One region of the Gracilibacillus sp. HCP3S3_G5_2 genome, then DNA from elsewhere that is predicted to be linked to it. Evidence: a T-box and tRNA genes for the amino acid it is inferred to sense, from the RefSeq annotation. Region 1 holds a T-box; the other holds one or more tRNA genes.
What was found. A T-box is a leader RNA that pairs with one kind of tRNA and senses whether it is charged. The one in region 1 lies ahead of alaS (alanine--tRNA ligase), so its partner is inferred to be a tRNA-Ala.

Region 1 (5,776 bases):
CGATAAACTTTGCAAAGTCTTGAGAGGCTTCACCTCTAAAGCCGATTGAACCATCCATATTTTTGGGTAAGCCAATAACGACTTTTTCTATAGTATGTTCATCGATCAGTTGTTTAAACGTATCTTTTACTGAATCGTAATCTGGTTCCTGCCAATGAATCGTTGTTAATCCTTGTGCAGTCCAGCCAAGTGCATCACTGACCGCTACTCCGATCGTTTTTGTTCCTACATCAAGTCCTAATACTTTTGTCATTTCTTATTATTGGCGCTGATATAATACTTCACTAATTCTTCAATGATTTCATCGCGCTCAATTCTCCTTATCAAATTTCGTGCATCCTTATGTCGTGGAATATAAGCCGGGTCACCTGATAATAAATATCCAACAATTTGATTGATCGGATGATATCCTTTTTCCTCGAGCGCATTATGCACTAAAAGCAACACTTCCTCTACATTCTGCTCAACGGGCTCTTCAGAAAAATCAAATTTCATTGTCTTGTCCATTCCATCCATGGAAGCACCCCCAAATATAATTACAACGGATTGTATCTATCTATTATACCTTTTATTAATAAAAATTACCAAAATTATTGAACCTCTTGCGCATATTTTTTCACATAGGCAAGTGCATCTGCTAATTTCGTTGCATCTTTCCCACCTGCTTGTGCCATATCTGGACGGCCACCACCGCCACCACCACAAATCTTGGCAGTTTCTTTAATTAAATTTCCAGCATGGTATCCTTTGGCTACTAAATCTTTGGTAACTCCTGATGCTAACTGTACCTTGTCATTATTGACTGCCGCAAGCAAAATAATACCTGATTCTAACTTTTGTTTCATTTCATCTACCATTTGACGTAATTGATTCATATCGGATACATCTACTTTTTTAGCTAATACATTGATGCCATTTATCTCTTCGACATCGTCTAAGATCGATGACGCCTCTAATTGCGAAAGTTTTGCACGTAATGATTCGATTTGACGCTGTTGTTCCTTCATATCCTTAAACAACATTTCTAAACGTTCAGGTACTTGGTCTTCTTTTGTTTTCAATTGATTAGCCGCTGTTTGTAACAATTGATGCTTACCATTCACAAATTGATAGGCACTTTTGGCTGTCACAGCTTCGATTCTTCGTGTGCCGGCGCCGATGCCTGATTCTGAGACGATTTTAAATAAGCCGATTTCAGCAGAATTTTGAACATGGCAGCCCCCACACAATTCGATACTGTAATCCCCAATTTCAACAACTCGTACGATATCCCCATACTTTTCACCAAATAAAGCCATGGCCCCCATTGCTTTAGCTTCCTGAATGCCTTTATTACTAATAGAAACAGGAAGCGAGGCCCAGATTTTTTCGTTTACTTTTTGTTCAATCTCTGTCATTTCTTGTTCAGTTACTGCGCCGAAATGAGAGAAATCAAAGCGTAAACGATCACTTGCAACTAGTGAACCAGCTTGATTGACGTGATCACCTAAAACATCCTTTAACGCCTGATGCAACAAGTGTGTTGCCGTATGATTTTTAATAATATACTGGCGTGCTGTCTGGTCTACCTGTGCATGAACAGATTGCTCTTTTGTTAAAGATCCTTCCTTAATTAAAATACGATGAAGGTTTTGTCCATTTGGAGCTTTCTGAACATCTTGTACCTCTGCATAGCCACCATCAAAGGAAAGAATCCCCTTATCAGCAATCTGTCCTCCACTCTCTGCATAAAAAGGAGTTTCTGCTAAAATGACATATGCTTCATTTCCTGCTGTAACAGCCTCCACACGCTTTTTATTAGCTACTATTTCAAGGACTGTTGTTTCTGCTTGTAAAGAATCATATCCTACAAATGAACTTTCGGAAGTAATTTGATTTAATTCACCATCTTGGATTTGCATCGAATCGACTTTTTGACGTGCATTACGTGCTCTGTCACGCTGCTTCGTCATTTCTTGTTCGAAACCATCCTCATCAATCGCAAATCCAGCTTCACCTGCATATTCCTCTGTTAGCTCTTTAGGAAATCCGTACGTATCATAAAGACGGAATACTTCCTCACCCGGAAATACTTTATTTCCTTTTGCTTTTTCTTGAGCAATAATTTGGTGGAAAATTTGTAAGCCATCCTGTAATGTTTCATGAAAACGGTCTTCTTCCGTTTTTATCACATTCTGAATAAAGTCTGTTTTATTTTTTACTTCCGGATAGAAAGCTTCCATAATCGTACCGACTACAGGAACAAGCTGGTACATAAATGGCTTCTCAATTCCGATTTGTTTTGCATATCTAACCGCTCGCCGTAAGAGTCGGCGTAATACGTAGCCACGTCCCTCATTCGAAGGTAAAGCACCATCACTCACCGCAAACGTGACCGTTCGGATATGATCGGCAATAACCTTAAATGCCACATCAGCATCTTCATTCGTATTATAGGTAGTATTAGCAAGCTCTTCAGTTGCTTGAATAATAGGTAAGAATAAATCTGTTTCAAAATTTGTTTGTGTACCTTGAATCACGCTAACAAGACGTTCAAGTCCCATCCCTGTATCAATGTTTTTCTTTGGCAACGGTGTGTACGTATCGTCAGGATTATGGTTAAACTGCGAAAACACCAGATTCCAGATCTCTAAGTAGCGTTCATTTTCACCGCCAGGATACAATTCTGGATCATTTGCATCATTACCATAAGCTTCGCCACGGTCATAGAATATTTCGGTATTTGGCCCGCTTGGTCCTTCCCCAATATCCCAGAAATTCTCTTCTAGTCGAATAATGCGGTCTTCCGAAAGACCAATTTTATCACGCCAAAGCACATATGCTTCCTCATCTTCCGGGTGTACCGTAACAGATAATTTCTCCGGGTCAAACCCGATCCATTTGTCACTGGTTAGAAATTCCCAAGCATAGTCAATTGCTTCTTCTTTGAAATAATTGCCAATGGAGAAGTTGCCTAACATTTCAAAAAAAGTATGATGTCTTGCCGTATAACCTACATTGGTGATGTCATTCGTACGAATTGATTTTTGTGCATTCGTAATCCGCGGATTCTCTGGAACAACTCGACCATCAAAGTATTTTTTTAAAGTGGCAACACCACTATTGATCCATAATAATGTTGGATCATCTTTCGGTACTAAGGATGCACTTGGTTCCACTGCATGACCTTTTTCTTTAAAAAAGTCCAAAAACATTTGCCGTACTTGAGCAGATGTTAAATTATTCATCATTATTCGCCTCCGTTTAATTTGGTTTCTCTCAAAATATAAAAAACTCCCATCTCTGCCTATCATAGCAGGGACGAGAGTTATATCCGCGGTACCACCCTAATTACAGTCTAAGTGACTGTCACTTTGACATCTGTAACGGAGATGGAACCGGCAGGAATTAGCTGCACTCCAAACTAGCTTCCTGAATCAGAGCATTTAGAATTTCTTTCAGCCACGGAAATTCCTCTCTTAAAACGGTAATCCAGTACTAAGGTTTTTCTTCGTTTTCATTTATTTCACTTCGTTAGCATATTATAGATAACATTTGATTATCTGTCAATTGCTTTTACCTGTCTAATAATCAATGGGACGGCAACTCTGGCTACTGCAAGTAAGGGCACTGCTAAAATCATCCCAATAATGCCAGCTGTGTTTGCCGCAATAAATAATACCAAGATTAGATAAACAGGATGAATGTGTATACTTTTGCCTACTATAAACGGTGATAGTAAATTGCCTTCTGTTATTTGAACAGCTAAAACTACTAGAAGTACATAGAAGACCATTTTGGTTGACATCGTAAAGGCAATCAAAAGCGCAGGAATTGCTCCTATGATTGGTCCGAAGTATGGAATGAAATTAGTGAAACCAATAATGGTTGCTAATACGACTGCATAATTCATTCCAATTATTCGAAACAAGCAATAACTGATTAACCCAACGAAAAAACAGACTAATATTTGACCACGAATGTACTTTCCCAAGCTTTCTTCCATATCATGCGCAAGTCTCTTCGTAAAAGGTTGATATTTTAGTGGTACTATTTTCAAAATACTTCTCTGTAATTGTTGATAGTCCTTCAAAAAATAAAAGGCTAAAATGGGTATAACCGCTAGCATAACAAAAATATCGAACAACATCGGGATATTCCTAAGTAGATTGGTTATTTGTTCACCTAGTGTTGTTTCAATATTTTCAAAGAATTCATCTAAATTATCGTGAAATCCCTCAGGCAGAAATGAGGTTTGATCATAAATGCCATAAATAAAGGAACGATATGATTCTACGTATTGTGGAATATTTTGCTGCATTTCCTGAATTTGCTTCATCCACAGTGGGAAGGATATATAAATACCATAACCAGATACTCCAAAAAAAAGGAGATATATAAAAATAATAGCCAACGGTCGTGGAATGTGCAAACGATGGATTTTTTCAACGACTGGATGTAATAAATAAGCGATTAAACCGGCAACTAAAAAAGGCGCTAGTATCTGTAAAAGAACGATTAGCACATGCTTATAAAAAGGAAATAATATATACATTAAGTATAGAAACAAAACTGCCAGACAAAGAATAATCAATTGAAGAACGATACGAATTCTTGATTGATTGGACTTCATTACCTTTCTACACGTCTTTCCTCATCAGAAAATAAATCATCTAATGAGCTTAACGATCCGTCCATTTCTACTTCATGCAGATGCAGCATATTATTCTGGACAGATAATTCAATAAAGCAATCCCAGCAATAATATTGCTCGGGACCGATAATTCCGATATTCTTGCTGCGACAATTCGGACAAATCACTTACATTCCCTCACTTTTACATTTTTATTTTTCAGCCTTTCCTATTTGGAGGGAATTATACATAGGAATGCTAAAGAAATCCGTGAAAATCAGCAGTTGGATGAAAAGCACGTTTATCATCTTGTTGGAAGTGATCGAAACAGCTTCGAAAAATGTAAAACCACTCAAGATATGAGTTTTCTTATCGTTTTTTAATCAGCTCATAACTCCAAGTAGTAATGATTATTTTTTTCTACTATTTTTCGAACTTACTAACATTGCTAAATTACCCCAACCACAAAGAAACATTACTTTTCACTATTTTACCTCCTTAACCATCTTTTATATCTACGCCTTTACTTATCATTCTAATGCTAGCCCATTCACTTCTTCATTTAATATAACTCTTCACTACCTAATACCCATACTTAGGTGTGTAACAGAGACGAAAAATTATTTCTTTATTCCCTTACTCGAACGAAAAAAATGAAACGCTTTAATTTTATGGTTGATATTCTGCAAAAATCATGTTATATTTTTCGATAATCATATATAGGATTTTAAATCACATATGTGATGGAGGTGATGTGATGGCAGTTAAATCTGCAGAGCGTGTGCTAAGGATTTTTGAGCTTCTTAGTGTAAATACTGAAGGAATGACAATCAAAGAAATTAGTGAAACCCTACAATTTCCACAAAGCAGTACATCAGGCTTAATCAAAACACTGCTTAATGAAAATTACTTGTCTGTTAATCAGCAGAATCTATTTATTTTAGGGCCGAAACTCATTCCTGTTGGAAATGCGGCAGTGGAGTCACTGGATATATCTTCTTTAGGTCAGTCATCGTTAAAAAAATTAATGGAGGCAGTTGAAGAAACTGTATTTATGGCAGTATTAGCTGACCATGAACTTGTTTATGTTGCGAAGATTAATAGTAACCGTTCCATTAGAACCTCTGCTTACCCAGGCGGGCAAAAACCGCTATATTGTACAGG
Region 2 (5,776 bases), on a different contig from region 1:
AGTTAGTATACCAACTTTTCACTACTTGATAACCTTGTGAATATGTTACTATGTTAGCAGGAGCTGATGAACAAATGTTTATAGCAAAAATTAAATGTGACAAATGCTCACGACAACTGCAATTTAATGAAGAATATTTTTTTCGCAGTAGACTACAAGATAGTCTGGGGTCCACAATTGTTAAAAAATATTATCAACATAATGGCACCATCTATTGTAAGGAATGTTTGCAAAAGGAGCTAAATTATTAAACTTGCGCACATACTTCTGTAAGGCGTATGATAAGAGCGGAGGCCTTATCATGAAATATCTAAAAATTATCTTACAGATCAGTGTGCTTTTTCTATTTTATTATATCGGTGAAACCATTCAGTCCGCTTTTTCATTATTCATACCGGGCAGCGTTATTGGCATGTTGCTCTTTTTTGCGTTGTTGACAGCAAAAATAATTCGAGTGGAGTGGATAGCTGACGGAATTGACTTACTGATGAAGGATATGCCGATTTTCTTCGTCCCTGTAACAGTAGGTGTTGTCCAATATTTAGATTTCTTTTATGGTAAAGGAAGTTTAATGATTCCACTTGTAGTTATTAGCACGTTTTTAATCATCGTCATTAATGGAGTCCTTACATCTTGGTTAGTAAAGAAAGAAGTGAATGCTCATGACTGATTTGTGGATTGGTGTTATTTTTCTGGGCATCACGATTGCCGTTTATGTTGGTACTAAAAAATTATATGGTAAATATCCGAGCCCTTTTACATTACCGATTTTCTTAACTTCTGGTTTCTTCATTATATTTCTAAGCTTTAGCGATATTCCTTATCAATTGTATATGCTCGGAGGTCAATGGATTGATCTGTTTCTTGGACCAATCGTTGTAGCACTCGCGTTACCACTATATCGTCAGCTGGATTTAATAAAAAAGTATGCACGTACGATTTTTGTTGGCGTATTTGCTGGTTCGATTGTTGGCGTAATCACTGGTATCGTAGGAGCAAAATGGTTAGGGTTTGAAGATGAGATTATCAAGTCAGTGGCGGCTAAATCAGTTACAACACCTGTAGCATTAAGTATAACAGGTACAGCTGGTGGGAATTTATCACTTGCTGCAGTATTTGTAATGATAGCTGGAATTAGTGGTGCAATGTTTGGACCACTCGTTTTGAAATTATTTCGTATTCAGCATCCCGTTGCACGAGGAATAGGAATCGGAACAGCCTCACATGCAATCGGTACTTCAAAAGCTTTAGAATTAGGTGAACAGGATGGCGCGGTTAGTGCGTTAGCAATGACAATTAGTGCTGTGGTGGTATCCTTCTTAGTGCCACTCTTTTTAAACTTGTGATAGAGAAGGCAATACTCTAATTTGATTCGTTTAAATTACTCTTCTCAAGACTTATTGATTGATAATGTACTAGCATGTTGTACAAATGTTAAGAATAGATGGAAGGTTTAACGGGCTCCCGATAAGCTTCGCTAGCCAATAGGAATTGTATTAGTAATGCAAGATATGAACAAAGGGTGATTGGATGGGAATCGTGGTTGTAGAAATTTGTGATAGCAATTTAATGAATACATTTGATATAGAGAATATGATCGAATCAGAATATCCAGAGGTAGCGGTTTTAATTAACGACTGCTTAAATTTCTGTGGATTATGCAGATTAAAACCGTATGCACTGGTTAACAATCAACGAGTTCATGGCAAAACTCCAGAGGAAACATTAGCGAAAATAAAAAAAGCCATAGAAGCAGAATTAGCATTCTATCAGTAAAAAGCGCTTGGTCTGAAGAAGGTCACCGGAATAGATCCGGTGACCTTCTTATTTTAATATTTATTGTGCTGGATTACCTAGCCTATTCAAAACGGAACTTAGGTCCGTATATCGTCTGTCAAGCGCTTTTGCCACAGCTTCATGAACAAGCTTTCCTTGGTACGTGTTTACCCCTTTGGCAAATGCAGGATCCGTGAGAAGGTAATTCTTTAATCCTTTGTTTGCCAGATTTAAAATATATGGTGCTGTGGCGTTTGTCAGTGCGAACGTAGCAGTTTGTGACACTGCACCTGGGATATTAGCGACGGCATAATGAATAACGTCATGTTTAACATAAACAGGGTTCTCATGCGTTGTAACCCGGTCAATCGTTTCAATCGATCCACCCTGATCCACTGCTACATCTACAATGACAGATCCTGGCTCCATCATTTTAACCATCTCTTCTGTGACTAGCTTCGGTGCTTTAGCACCTGGAATTAGGACAGCGCCTATTACTAAATCTGCCGTTTTTACTTGTTCTGCAATATTATATTCATTCGATGCCAAGGTCCTAATTTTGCCTTGGTACAAATCCTCTAATTGACGCAAACGATCTATATTAATATCTAATAGCGTAACATTTGCACCTAACCCAATTGCTATTTTCGCTGCATTCGTACCTACTATCCCTCCGCCGATAATCACTACATTGGCTGGTGAAACTCCCGGTACACCACTAGAAAGTACACCTTTGCCACCATAGGTTTTTTCCAGAAACCTAACACCTGCCTGCACCGACATCCGCCCTGCAATTTCGCTCATTGGCGTTAATAAAGGTAAAGCACCATTTGCCAATTGAATCGTTTCATACGCAACACCTGTCGTTTTATGCTCTAATAAAGCTTCCGCCACTTCTTGCTCAGCAGCTAAATGTAAGTAAGTAAAAAGAAGTAAATCTTTCCGAAAAAAAGAAAACTCTGACGGTTGAGGCTCCTTTACCTTCACTACTAATTCCTGTGCCCATGCTTCTTCTGCTGAAGGAACAATTTCTGCACCTGCACCTTTGTAGGCAGCATCCTCAATACCGCTACCAAGACCTGCCCCGCTCTCTATTCTCACCTCATGACCTGCTTGTGTCAGCATCATTACTCCTGCAGGCGTAATTGCCACACGATTTTCATTGCTTTTAATTTCTTTAGGTACACCGATTTTCATTACTTCACCGCCTTCTCTTTGGTAGTATTGTATGAATATTTCTTCTTATTCGTTTTCCCTATTTTATGTAGATTTAATACAAGAATGAATGGAAAAATAGTAACCTGTTGCCTTTTATATTAAGAAGCACTCCTCTCGTTCTGTAATTAGAACAAGTAAGAGCGATACGATTTGATGGAGTTATTAACATATGGTTGGTCAAGAATGGAGCTGACGGGATTTGAACCCGTGACCCCTTGTCTGCCAGACAAGTATTCTCCCACTGAACTACAGCCCCATTATAAAATCAAGTAGGTTGAATTCGTAAATTAATTTTATTATATAATTTTGATGGGATTGCAGCAAGTTTTTATGATTTGATAACTCAGAGAATAACAAATTGCAAATTTGCTTTAATATCCATCTACTTTGCCGTTCATGACAGCGATGCTGATACTCTCTCTGTTAAAGATATGAAAAGATGATGAACTAGCACAAAATTTGTTTTAGTAACAAATGTACAATCTTTTTCAAAGAATTTTTATAAATTAATTGTATAGATAAGATAGAAATGTACCATGGCTGTCAAGAATCTTATGGAAGGGAGGAAGGAAAATGAAATCCACCAAAAGAATGGGAGCTTGTTGTCCCTCGTTTCCGATTATGCAAGAGAGCTTTTGCGGAAATTTTAATGGCCCGCTAGCAGCTGAAGAAGTTTGGAGTGCAACAGCTGGTAGTTATCGTTCAGGAACATTTCAATTGTTCAATTCAGTATCAAGCACAGGACCGGTAACGGCAGCAGGAGCCGCATCTCCAGCGATCTCTTTAAGTGCAGCACCAGGGAATACGGATACCCAATCTGTGAATAATCCAACTTCTTTTACGATCACAGCCGATGAAGGTGAAAGTGGGACATACTGTATCACTCTCTACAGGAACCCTTCCCCGCCCCCAATTTCGTGTAATTTCATCGTTTACGTCACTAATGCGGGTGATATAAATGATCCAGCAAATGATACCGTATCGGTTATTGATACGGAAACAAATACGGTTACTGCTACCACTACTGTAGGAAATGCCCCTCTTGAAGTAGCTGTCTTGCCAAATGGGACAAGAGCTTATGTTCCAAATTTCTTTTCTAACACCGTATCGGTCATTGATACAGCGACAAATACGGTGATTACTACCATTATCGTTGGCGAAGATCCGCTCGGTATAGGAATCTCTCCAGATGGGTCAACCGCTTATGTCTCCAATCATGAAGATGACACTGTTTCGGTTATTGATACAGCGACAAATACAGTGGTAGCTACCATTATGGTAGGGAACGGCCCTCAAGGAATTAGTTTTACTGCGGATGGTACGCGTGCTTACGTCGCAAATGAATTGGGTGATACAATATCGGTCATTGATACGGCGACAAATACGGTAGTCGATACGATTGATGTTGGAGATCGTCCTAGATTAATCGCCATTTTACCGAACGAGACACGTGGCTTTGTCACTAATCAAGGGGATAACAATGTAATGGTTATTGATTTGGAATCGAACATGGTCCTTGATACCATTCCCGTAGGAATCCAACCCGTTGGTGCAGCCATCACACCAGACGGAACCCTCGCATACATTGTAAATAAGGGGAATAACAATGTATCGGTCATTGATGTTTTTACGAATACAGTTATTGCTACAATTCCTGTTGGTCAATCACCTGATCAAATCGCCATTTTGCCGGATGGAACAAGCGCTTACGTCACAAATCAAGCTGAAGATACAGTATCGATCATTGATATTACAACGAATACAGTAATCGATACTATCCCAGTGGGTAACGCTCCAACTGGTATAGCAATCGGAACAATATGCGAATAAATCCCTTCACGAATTCTGATTCACCCCTAAAATAGGTTATAACGAGTGGTTTTCTATAGAAATAAAAGCAGGCAAGGAAAAACGGATTTTTTTCTACCTGCTTTTTTGGTACGTATTCCTATTTTTTCTTATTTGTCCACACACAGACAATGGCTTTCCCATAAGTTGAATTTAATTTTTATAAAATAGGTTACTAAAGAGCATGACCCTCGGAAAGCGAAACGATCAGTCAGAGTGGATGCTTTACACTCGATATCATAAAACGTAAGTTAGTGAAAAGTATCCCTATATTGCGCAATAAAACGTATTACATCGTTCGTATTTGATGTGAAGAAAATTGGTTATGTCCATTACTTCTCTCGTTCTATTGGCAAAGTACAGCACCGAAAGGAGCCGCCAGATTTAATAATTTCCGAAAACTGTACTTCTACAACTTCGAATCCTTTTTCTGTTAACTGTTCATTCACAAGTTTATTGTCAGGTAACGAAATAATGTGTCGATCTCCGAGAGAAAATACATTCGTACCCAAAGTAAATTGCTCATCATCCGTTACTTCTATTAAATCAAATTCATTATGGAGTAAGTTGCGTTCCTTTTCATTAAAAGCGTCGTTATAGATAAGTCCTACCTTATCACTCACTAAATTAAAACAACAGTCCAGGTGAAGAATATCTTCACGAATAGGAACCGTAATGACCTCTTTTTCAGGAATTTGTAATTGTAACTCTTCAATAGCCTTTGTAGTTGTTCTAAGACTCCTTCCTACAAAAACTTTATCGTTAGAAACAATCACATCGCCCCCTTCAATAGAGCGTGTACTCAAAGGTATATATGGCAAATTTTCGTGATCAAGGTACTGATGCAACACATCGATTTCTGGCTTCCTAATATTACGCCCCATCTCACAAGTGAAAAGTGATGCTCCTGCTGTAAATCCGATATCTCTTGTAA

Region 2: it has a tRNA-Ala gene. The T-box ahead of alaS (alanine--tRNA ligase) is inferred to sense a tRNA for this amino acid. The anticodon was not compared.

What each region holds. Positions count from the first base shown of each region.
Region 1 is NZ_JBQHXU010000003.1:162,432-168,207, forward strand. It holds gene ruvX (Holliday junction resolvase RuvX) at 1-253, opposite strand, end outside; gene ACTNEP_RS05825 (IreB family regulatory phosphoprotein) at 250-516, opposite strand; gene alaS (alanine--tRNA ligase) at 591-3,227, opposite strand; T-box leader at 3,294-3,500, opposite strand; gene ACTNEP_RS05835 (AI-2E family transporter) at 3,539-4,612, opposite strand; gene ACTNEP_RS05840 (hypothetical protein) at 4,612-4,800, opposite strand; gene ACTNEP_RS05845 (IclR family transcriptional regulator) at 5,370-5,776, shown strand, end outside.
Region 2 is NZ_JBQHXU010000007.1:223,072-228,847, reverse strand. It holds gene ACTNEP_RS12405 (CidA/LrgA family protein) at 302-670, shown strand; gene ACTNEP_RS12400 (LrgB family protein) at 663-1,346, shown strand; gene ACTNEP_RS12395 (DUF1450 domain-containing protein) at 1,531-1,776, shown strand; gene ald (alanine dehydrogenase) at 1,837-2,973, opposite strand; tRNA gene ACTNEP_RS12385 (tRNA-Ala) at 3,179-3,250, opposite strand; partial or broken gene ACTNEP_RS12380 (YVTN family beta-propeller repeat protein) at 3,730-4,824, shown strand; gene ACTNEP_RS12375 (dimethylarginine dimethylaminohydrolase family protein) at 5,175-5,776, opposite strand, start outside.